Regions from separate parts of the Arthrobacter sp. WCS2018Hpa-7 genome, predicted to be linked through region 1. Evidence: predicted binding sites of a transcription regulator. Region 1 holds the regulator's gene; the other holds the start of a gene.

Region 1 (4,854 bases):
CCTGGGCCTGTTGTTCGGGTTGATCGGATTCTTCGCGATCATCGCCCTCTTTGCGTTCGCCCCGGGCGTTGCAGCAATCCTGCTGATCATCCTCATCCTCACCCTGGCCGTAGCAGCCGCACAGGTGGTCCTGGCGATGAAGATGAAGGAAGGGAAAGAGTGGGCCCGCCTCGCACTCACCATCGTGGCCGGTATCTCCTTGCTCCTCACCATCTTCAGTGCAGCCAGTGCCGGCGGCTCCAGCACGGGCCTCGGCAGCAACTGGTTCGGCTTCCTCGTCAGTGCTGTAGCAGTGGTCCTGATGTGGCTCCCGAACTCACAACTCTGGTTCAAGGCAGTCAAGGGTCACGCTTAACGCTGACGCAACGGCCGCCGTCGTGCCTTATCGGCGGTAATGCAGGCTGAAGGCCGCGGTAAATCCTCCGGGATTGCCGCGGCCTTCATCATGAAGGCGTAAGCCAACATGATGATTTTTGCTGCGAGCAGGAAATACCTGCGTGGGATCATCTGCAGCGTCAGACCCGGGAGGTACGGTGGAAGCAGAACCACGCTGGGGGCAGGGTCATTTTGCTGATCCCGGCGGCCGCACCCGCAGTCGAACAAGCAAAGGAATGCCATGAGCAACCCTCCCTACCCGCCGTCAAACCCGGGCGATGCCAACCAGCCCGAGCAGCCGGGCACCCAGCCGGCAGCTCCCGCCGCGCCGCAGTATGGCCAGCAGAGTCCCGCTGCGCCGCAGTACGGCCAGCAGAACCCCGCCGCACCGCAGTACGGCCAGCAGAACCCCGCTGCACCGCAGTACGGCCAGCCCGCCGCGCCGCAGTATGGCCAGCAGGGCCCCGCTGCGCCGCAGTACGGCCAGGACACCAACTGGCCCAGCCAGCAGCCCGGTCCCACCGCTGTGCCGCCCATGGTCAACTACGCCTTCTGGATGATCGTAGCGGCCGGCGTTCTTTCCGCCATCAGCTCACTCCTGTTGGCCACCACCGGTGCCGACGCGTTCATCAACGCCATGAACCAGCAGGCAAGCCAGCAGGGCACAGACCTCCCCGAAGGGTCCATGGAAGGCATGCGCGGTGTGATCGGCATCAGCGCCGTCATCGGTGCGGTTGTGGCCCTCGGCCTCTACGCCCTGGTCGCTTTCCCGGTCCGCAAGGGCAAGAACTGGGCACGGATCCTGGGTACCGTGTTCGCCGCCATCTCCGTCCTGGGCCTCACCAGCCTGTTCCAGTTCGGTGCCACCTACGGCATCCTGCAGCTCATCGTGATCCTGCTGGGAGTCGCGGCGATCGTCATGCTGTACCTGCCGGCGTCGGCCCCGTACTTCCGCAAGGCGCAGCCTTTCGGCACCCCGTACCAGAACCCGTACGGCCGCTAAACACGCAGAGTTTCAGACGCTGCAAGCGCGGGCGCGGACCCGGCGAAGGCTAAACAGCCTGGCCCGGTGTCTGCGCCCGTTGTGCGTGATACGCCAAAATCTGGAGTTCAGTGGCCATGTCCACCTTGCGGAGGTTCACATGCGGAGGGACCTGCAACAGCACCGGCGCAAAGCTGAGGATGCTCCGGATCCCGGCGGCAATCACGCGGTCGCACACAGCCTGGGCTACCGTGGCAGGCAGCGCCAGCACCACCATGTTGGTGTGGGTGCGTTCCAGGACCCGCTCGAGCTCCGCGGAGTCGCTGACGCGCAGCCAGCCCACTTCGTTGCCGATCACCATGGGGTCGGCGTCGAAAATGGCTACGACGTCGAAGCCACGGGACTCAAAGCCGCCGTACCGGGCCAGTGCCTTGCCGAGGTTACCGGCACCCACAATGGCGACTTTCCAGTCATGCGTCAGGCCCAGGGCAGCAGCAATGTGGCGGCTCAAATACTGGACTTCATAGCCGACACCGCGCGTCCCATACGAGCCCACGTAGGAAAGGTCCTTACGGAGGGTGGACGAGCTGACGCCTGAAGCTTCGGCCAACGCTTCGGAGGAGACCCGCTCCACGCCTTCGGCCAACAGGGAGTTGAGCGCGCGCAAATAGAGCGTCATCCGGGCCACAGCCGCGGGCGGGATCTGCTTGGCGGCAGGTTCGTTGTCCCCGGTTGCAGCCTCCGGGGACGGTTCCAGCGCAGTCACGGTATTCTCCATTGCGTCGCTTTGTTGTTCCACTCTATGACGCCCGGCCGGACTCAACAAAAGCCATTACCAACGGGTAACCCCTCAGCCTTCCAGGACCTTCTTCAGGGTCCGGGAGAGCCGTTCCTCGTCAATCTTCCAAAAGTCACGCTGGACGCCGTCCACCAGCACTACGGGAATCTCTTCCGCGAAACGGTCCTGCAGTTGGGGATCGTCGTCGATCCGTTGCTCCGTCCACTGCACGCCAAGACTTTTTGTGACACGCTCGACGGCGGCACGCGCCTCGGTGCACAGGTGGCAGTCAGCTTTGGTGAGGAGAACGACGTCGGGAATAGCCATGCCTCAAAGGTACCGGCCCCACGATCTCTCACATCCCACGCCCACCGGCCCGACCATCTCTCACATCCCACGCCCACCGGCCCGACCCCCTCTCACATCCCACGCCCATCGGCCCGACCATCTCTCACATCCCACGCCCCACCGGCCCGACACCGTGCGCCCTCGAACGCGGACCGCGGCGATTGACTAGACTCAAGGCATGCCCGAGGAGAAGAACGCCGCCGTGGTCGCAGATGCCTTGGTGCAGAAGGACAACGTGCAGAAGCGCACGGGCGAAGCAGCCTTCTTCGACGTCGACAACACCTTGATGAAGGGTGCAAGTCTCTTCCACGTAGCCCGCAAGATGTACGAACGCAAAGCTTTCACGTTGTCGCAAGCGGCCGGATTCGCCTGGAAGCAGTTCAAATTCGTCATGCGCGGCGAGAACATGGAAGACGTCCACTCGGTCCGCGACTCGGCGCTTACCCTCGCTGCCGGCATCACTGTGGACGACATCAAAGCCCTGGGCGAAGAGGTCTACGACGAAATGATCGAGTCGCGGATCTGGCCGGGGACCAAGGCACTCGCGGAACAGCACCTCAGGGTTGGCCGCAAGGTCTGGCTCGTCACGGCTACACCCATCGAGGTGGCGACGGTCATTTCCACACGACTCGGGCTGACCGGCGCCCTTGGCACGGTCGGTGAAGTGGAAGATGGCATGTACACAGGGAAACTCGTGGGCGACATCCTGCACGGACCGGCGAAAGCCGTCGCGGTCCAGCTCGTCGCCGATCGCGAGGGCCTGGATCTGGATCATTGCTGGGCGTACAGCGATTCCGCCAACGACATACCTTTGCTCACCATGGTGGGCCATCCCGTGGTGATCAATCCGGACGCCAAGTTGCGCCGTCACGCCCGCGAGAACAACTGGCCCGTGTACGACTTCCGTTCCGGTCGCCGCGCAGCAACGCTCGGGCTCAAAGCCGCCACGGTTGGCGGAGCGGTCTACGGCCTGTGGCGGGGTTTCTCAAGGTTCCGCGGCCCCCGCATCTGACCCTCTCTCACATCCCTCGGACGTAAACGGAACCATCTCTCACATCCCTCGGGCTTGAACCGAACCTTCTCTCACATCCCTCGACTGCCTCAACGAGCCTGTGGATAACTTACGATGACTCAAGCGTTTCTGGGCAAGAATGCCAAGTATGCCGAATGCCACGCCCCTTCCGCCCGCACTGATCAGCGCACCGTTCACCCTTGACGAGGCCGAGGCTGCAGGCCTGAAGCAATCGCACCTCTGGAATCGCATCGGAATAGATGGAGTCAGCCGCGGCCTCTACCGTCCGTCGGATTGGGATTTCGAGCTGTCGGCGGCTGCAAGGTCGCTGTCGGCCGCAAGTCCAGGGGCTTGGATATCCCATGTAACGGCTGCGAGGCTTCATGGTTTGTGCCTTCCACCGTGGCTGTCTGATTCCAATGAATTGCATCTCAGCAAGCCGAGGATTCTCCCGTCAGTCCGCCGCAAAGGCGTGATCGGACACACGGTAGTGGCCTCCACCGACGAGATCGAAAATGTTCAAGGCATCCGGATCAGCACTCGGTCGCGTACCTGGTTGGATCTCGCAAGACGCCTTCCGCTCGGCGACCTCGTATGTATGGGTGACGAACTCATTCGCAGACCCAGGCCGGACTTCGAAGAACGCGACACACCTTTCACCACACTTGAGGCACTTCGCGAACTGGTGGGCAGGCACAGGAATCTGCAGGGCGTCGTCAGGGCACGCGAAGCATTAGAGCTCATGCGTGTTGGCTCCGACTCTGCGCCAGAGTCACTGCTCCGCTTGGCAATGTTGGACGCCGGCATCCCCGAGCCGGAACTCCAGGTGCACCTCCGGCCAAACGATCCCTTTTCGCCTTCTGCGGACTTGGGCTTCCGTGATCGGCGGGTTGCAATACAGTACGACGGCGGTCATCACCTTGGACGGGACCAGATATTTAGCGATCGGCGACGCGACAAGGCGTTCGAAACAGCAGGTTGGACGGTCCTGAAATTCGGAAAGGATGACCTGGCGGACAACTTTTCGTCAGCCACTCAGAAGATCAAGAGCGCTCTCCGATCAGCATGGCGGGATCCCTCGGTAACTTCGGGTTTCTCCCGAGGGATGTGAGAGAGCAACCCCACCCAACCCCAGGGACCTGAGAGAGCAACCCCACCCAACCCGAGGGACCTGAGAGAGCAACCCCACCCAACCCGAGGGATGTGAGAGAGCAACCCCACCCAACCCGAGGGATGTGAGAGAGGGCTGGGGTGCAAAAATGCCCGCCACCTCGAGAGGCAACGGGCATTCACGCTTGATGAAGTATCTCTACTTCTTATTGCGGCGCTGGTGGCGAGTCTTACGAAGCAGCTTGCGGT
Region 2 (4,854 bases), on a different contig from region 1:
GTGCGGCCGCCTCTTGCGACAAAGACTCCGCCGACGTCGACTCGCTGGGCCACGTCGCAGCCGGCGGGACGTCGACATCTGTGATGTCAGGACGTTCAGCGTCAACAGGCTCGCCGTCCGGAGCCTCCCCGGTGACGGGAAGCGCGACGGCGGAAACGGGCGCCTGCGGCCACGGCACCACAGTGGGAGCTGCTCCGAACAGTTCGGAAGAATCAACCATCGGTACGTTCAACGGAAGCTTTCCGCGCTCCTGCTCCGCCGCTGCGGCGGCTCGGGCGGCTTCAGCAGCCCTCGCTGCCTCTGCCTGACGGGCTGCTTCGGCGGCTTTCGCAGCGTCGGCTGCTATACCGGCGTCGACCGCTGCCTTGTCTGCCAACCCGGCGAGTTCGGCAAGCATGGCGTCAATCGAGGCAACGTGGGCGGCGGTGGCTTCGTCGCGCTTGGCAGCAGCAAACTGCCCGGTGGTGGCGAATGCCCGCAGGTCAGCCCGGCTGCCCTCCAGCGCCACAGTGGCGGCTGCCCGCCGTTCCGCACCCTTGTCGAGAGTGGCGTAGGCAAGGATGCGGTCGTCCAGGTCTTGCGCAGTAGCGAAACCATACTCAAGGAAGTAGCGGACATCCGCATGGTTGGTGGATCCCAGGGCAAGGTCCGCCGCCTTGTTCACGTGGCTGCCACCGAGGTCCAGCAGTTGGTAAACGCGCTGGCGGTCCGCGCCGAAAGCGGATACTCCACTTGAATCCCGCGCAATTGCTTCTGCGTGGCCCTTGGCCACGAAGTTCTTGATCGCTGCATCGCCACCCAACATCGCGGCCTCGGCTGCCTTCTTCACTTCAGGCGTGCCAACCAGTGCTAGATCCAGTGTGACCTGCCGGGCTTCCTCGATCAGCGCATCAAGGTCGACACCGGGCGCCGAAACGGTCGCCAGAAGCCCGGGCAACTCCTTGGCAGCCTTTGCGAACGTTTCCTTGAACGGCTTCTCGGAAACCGCGGTTGCGCTGTCCAGGACATTTCGCGGACCAGCCTGGGCACTGAGGAGATCACGATCAACAGTCAGACGTGTCGTGTCTGCTTTCCGTGCAGCCACGGCGGTGTTTCGCGCTTGCTCGACGGCGGTCTTCGCCCGGTCGGCGACTGCTGCGGCTCCTGCGGGGTTGGCCTTGAGATCGTCTTTGACCTGCTGGAGCAGTGCAGAAACGGCAGCCGACTCAGTGTGATGGTCGCCTGCAACGAACTGCCCGTAGCGAAGGAAATCAGCCACAATTTCAGAGTCGTCGGTTGCCAGCGCTGCCTTGGCCGCGACAGAAACGGCAGGATTCCCGGAAGCGATGAGGCCATATGCCGATTGGCGGTCTGCCATCTTCGCTTTGTTCCTCCACCCGGTCAGGACGAACTGCTCCACGGCTTTGTCGCCTTCTTCGAGGCTTTTGGACGCTTCCCGTTGAACGTGGACGTTGCCGTAGTGAAGGAAATAGGTGGTCACAGTGCGCAGGTCACCCTGCCATGTCCCCGCCCATCCCTCAGCAAGGAAGGCATCGATCCTGACCGGATCACCGGTGGCAAGGATCTTCTGGGCAACGGACCGAACATGCTCGCTCCCCCGCTCCGTCAGCTCGGTGACCAACTGCTTGCGGTCCGCTGCCAGCGGGGCGTCCTGTCCGCCGTCGACGAATGCCTGGACCGCACTTGCCCCGCCCACGAGGGCCGACGCCGCTGCGGCGCGGGTGGCCGGGCCACCCGTCCTCCACAGCTCAAGTACGCCCGCCGCGTCGGAGGCCCGTTCAACATACGGGACTGGAGCTTGCGATGCGCTGGGAACCTCAAAATCAGGAGTGTCGTAAGCCTGCGCGGGGGCTGCGACGAGCAAAGACGCGCCAGCCACAAGGGCAACAACGGCAGCGGCCCAACGGCGTCGAGTGTGACGAAGTACAGAAATCAAAAGTCCCCCATAAGGATGCGGTGGCAGCGCTGAATTCAAGGGGGGCGACGCTGAAAAGCGAGGGATGCCTGACCGGTTTGATGAGCTGTCCGCGGTCATCATATCCGAACGGAGACTATGACTTTGACCACCCTCCAAAAGCCGTCCGGTCCGCCAAAGCCGCAGTGTCTGCGATCAAAGACACCAAACCCCCGTGAGTCCGATCACAAGAGGCCCAAAAGTGATGTGCTGGATAGCGATCCCCTCCCAAAGACGAGAAGGTTTTACTATGCAACAAACCAAGCTGGCTACGGAGAGCTCTGTTCTCCAGGCCGCGGGTACGGCGCTCAGCCGAGGCCTGAACGTCCGCCACATCCGCTTCATGGCCCTCGGATCCGCAATCGGCACGGGCCTCTTCTACGGCTCTGCTTCTGCGATTCAGAAAGCCGGCCCGGCCGTCCTCCTTGCTTACATCATTGGCGGCGCGGCCGTGTTCATGGTGATGCGGGCACTCGGCGAGATGGCCGTCCGACACCCCGTTTCCGGGTCCTTCGGCCAGTACGCGTCCAAGTATCTGGGACCGTTCGCGGGTTTCGTGACCGGGTGGACGTACGTGTTCGAGATGGCCATTGTGGCCATCGCCGACGTCACTGCTTTCAGTATCTATATGGGTTTCTGGTTCCCCCAAGTGGACAGATGGATCTGGGTTCTGGCCATCATTCTGTTCCTTGGCGCCATGAACCTGCTCAGCGTGAAGGTGTTCGGCGAACTTGAGTTCTGGTTCTCGCTCATCAAGGTGGTGGCGATCATCGCCATGATCGTGGGCGGTGCGGCGATCGTGGTGTTCGGCTTCCAAACGGGCGACGGCGGCGGCGTGGCACCGGGACTGGGGAACCTGGTGAATCACGGCGGTTTGTTCCCGAACGGTTTTGAGGGGCTCCTGGCCGCGTTCGCCGTCGTGATGTTTGCCTTTGGCGGGATCGAAACGATCGGCATCACAGCGGGTGAAGCCACCAACCCCAAGAAGGTCATTCCGCAGGCTGTTAATACGGTGCCGGTCCGCGTCCTGCTCTTCTACGTGCTGACCCTGGGTGTGCTGATGAGCATCTTCCCCTGGAACGAAATCGGCAGCAGCGGCAGCCCGTTCGTCCAGATCTTCGACGGCCTGGGCATCCCGGCGGCACCGCACATCCTCAACGCTGTGGTCATTACGGCCGCGCTCTCGGCCATCAACAGCGACATCTTCGGAGCCGGCCGCATCCTGTTCGGCCTCGCTCAACAGGGACACGCGCCGAAGAGCTTCAGCAAGATTTCCCGTCACGGCGTTCCGTGGATGACCGTGGTGATGATGGGCGGCATCCTGCTGATTGGCGTCGTGCTGAACGCTGTGATTCCTGAGGACGTCTTTGTGCTCATCGCGTCGATCGCCACCTTCGCTACCGTGTGGGTCTGGGTGATGATCCTGGCGTCGCACGTGGCCATGAAACGGGAGATCAAGCGCAAGGGACTCCCGGCGTCGGAGTTCGGTTCCCCGCTGTGGCCTGCTGCGTCCATCCTGACCATGGCGTTCATGGCCATGGTGATCGTGATCCTGGGCGTCTTCGAGGACACCCGGGTAGCCCTGTATGTAGGCGGCACCTGGCTGGTTCTCCTGTTCGTCGCCTACAAACTGTGGGTCCGCGGTGGCGGCCTGCGCCGGGCAGAGTTGGTGGACGAGACCGCCGCCATCCCCGTGGTGAAGGCACCCTAGTTTCCCTGCGCCGAAACTACAGTTAATGCCAATGTTCGCGCGGAACATTGGCATTAACTGTAGTCTCGCGAGGGGCGCGCGGGGCGTGGGGCGCGGGGGCCGGCGTCTACCGGGCCGACCAGCCACCGTCCATGGTGTAGCTCGCGCCGGTGACCATACCGGCGTCGTCGGAGGCCATCCACGCTGCCAGCGACGCTACTTCCGCAGGCTCCACCAGCCGTTTCACCGCGGACTCAGTCAGCATCACCTTGGCCAGGACCTCGGCTTCGGGGATGCCGTGGAGCCGGGCCTGATCCGCGATCTGCTTCTCCACCAAGGGTGTGCGTACGTAGCCCGGGTTGATGCAGTTGGACGTGACGCCGCGCTCACCACCTTCCAGGGCGGTGACTTTGCTGAGCCCTTCGAGGCCGTGCTTGGCGGAGACATACGCGCTCTTGTAGGCGGACGCCCGCAGCCCATGGACCGACGAAATGTTGATGATCCGGCCGAACCCGTTGGCGTACATGTGCGGGAGTGCGGCCCTGATGAGGAGGAACGGGGCCTCCAGCATCAGGGCCAGGATCCGCCGGAACTCCGCGGGTTCGAACTCCTCGATCGGCGCGACCTTCTGGATGCCGGCATTGTTGACCAGGATGTCGCAGTCCAGGCTGAGTGCGGCCAGGGCGTCCACATCCAGCAGGTCCACCGTCCAGGCTGTGCCGCCCAGCTCGTCGGCGAGCGCCGCAGCTCCGGAGGCATCGACGTCGGCCACTACTACTTTCGCCCCGCGGGCGGCGAGCGCACGGGCGCAGGCAGCCCCGATCCCGCTCGCCCCGCCGGTCACCAGTGCTTTGCGTCCGTTCAAGGAGTTGTCCACGGATTCAGCCTTTCGAAGTAGATGACGTAGTCAGCCCGTGGCGGATGGCATCGGCCTCGTCCACTTCCTGCAGTGCGATGCCCTTGGTCTCCTTCAGCGAAACGACTGCGACGACGGTGATGGCGCAGGCGACCACGAGGTAGATCGCGGTGGGAACCCAGGATCCGGTGTCCTTGAGCCACTGGGTTGCCAGCAGCGGTGCGAGTGAGCCGGCGAAGATCGAGGTGACCTGTGAGCCGAGGGAGACGCCGGAGTAGCGCATGCGGGTGGGGAAGAGCTCGGACATGATGGCCGGTTGTCCGGCGTACATGAAGGCGTGCAGGCAGAGGCCGA

Evidence for each region. Region 1 encodes Rex, which represses fermentation and respiration genes when NADH is low (regulators of the CRP and FNR family bind a similar motif). Its sites were predicted from a motif close to CTTGTGAANNNNTTCACAAG; they were not measured.
Region 2: RQH14_RS01395 (ALF repeat-containing protein) is a predicted target of Rex. The motif match lies at 2,127-2,146, and genes of this name have one in related genera.

Annotation. Positions count from the first base shown of each region.
Region 1 covers NZ_JAVTJB010000014.1:24,754-29,607, forward strand. The annotation lists gene RQH14_RS15170 (hypothetical protein) at 1-355, shown strand, start outside; gene RQH14_RS15175 (hypothetical protein) at 617-1,378, shown strand; gene RQH14_RS15180 (redox-sensing transcriptional repressor Rex) at 1,428-2,135, opposite strand; gene RQH14_RS15185 (glutaredoxin family protein) at 2,208-2,462, opposite strand; gene RQH14_RS15190 (HAD-IB family hydrolase) at 2,662-3,495, shown strand; gene RQH14_RS15195 (DUF559 domain-containing protein) at 3,644-4,606, shown strand; gene RQH14_RS15200 (30S ribosomal protein bS22) at 4,805-4,854, opposite strand, start outside.
Region 2 covers NZ_JAVTJB010000001.1:297,792-302,645, forward strand. The annotation lists gene RQH14_RS01395 (ALF repeat-containing protein) at 1-1,936, opposite strand, end outside; gene RQH14_RS01400 (amino acid permease) at 2,205-3,665, shown strand; gene RQH14_RS01405 (3-hydroxybutyrate dehydrogenase) at 3,772-4,521, opposite strand; gene RQH14_RS01410 (MFS transporter) at 4,526-4,854, opposite strand, start outside.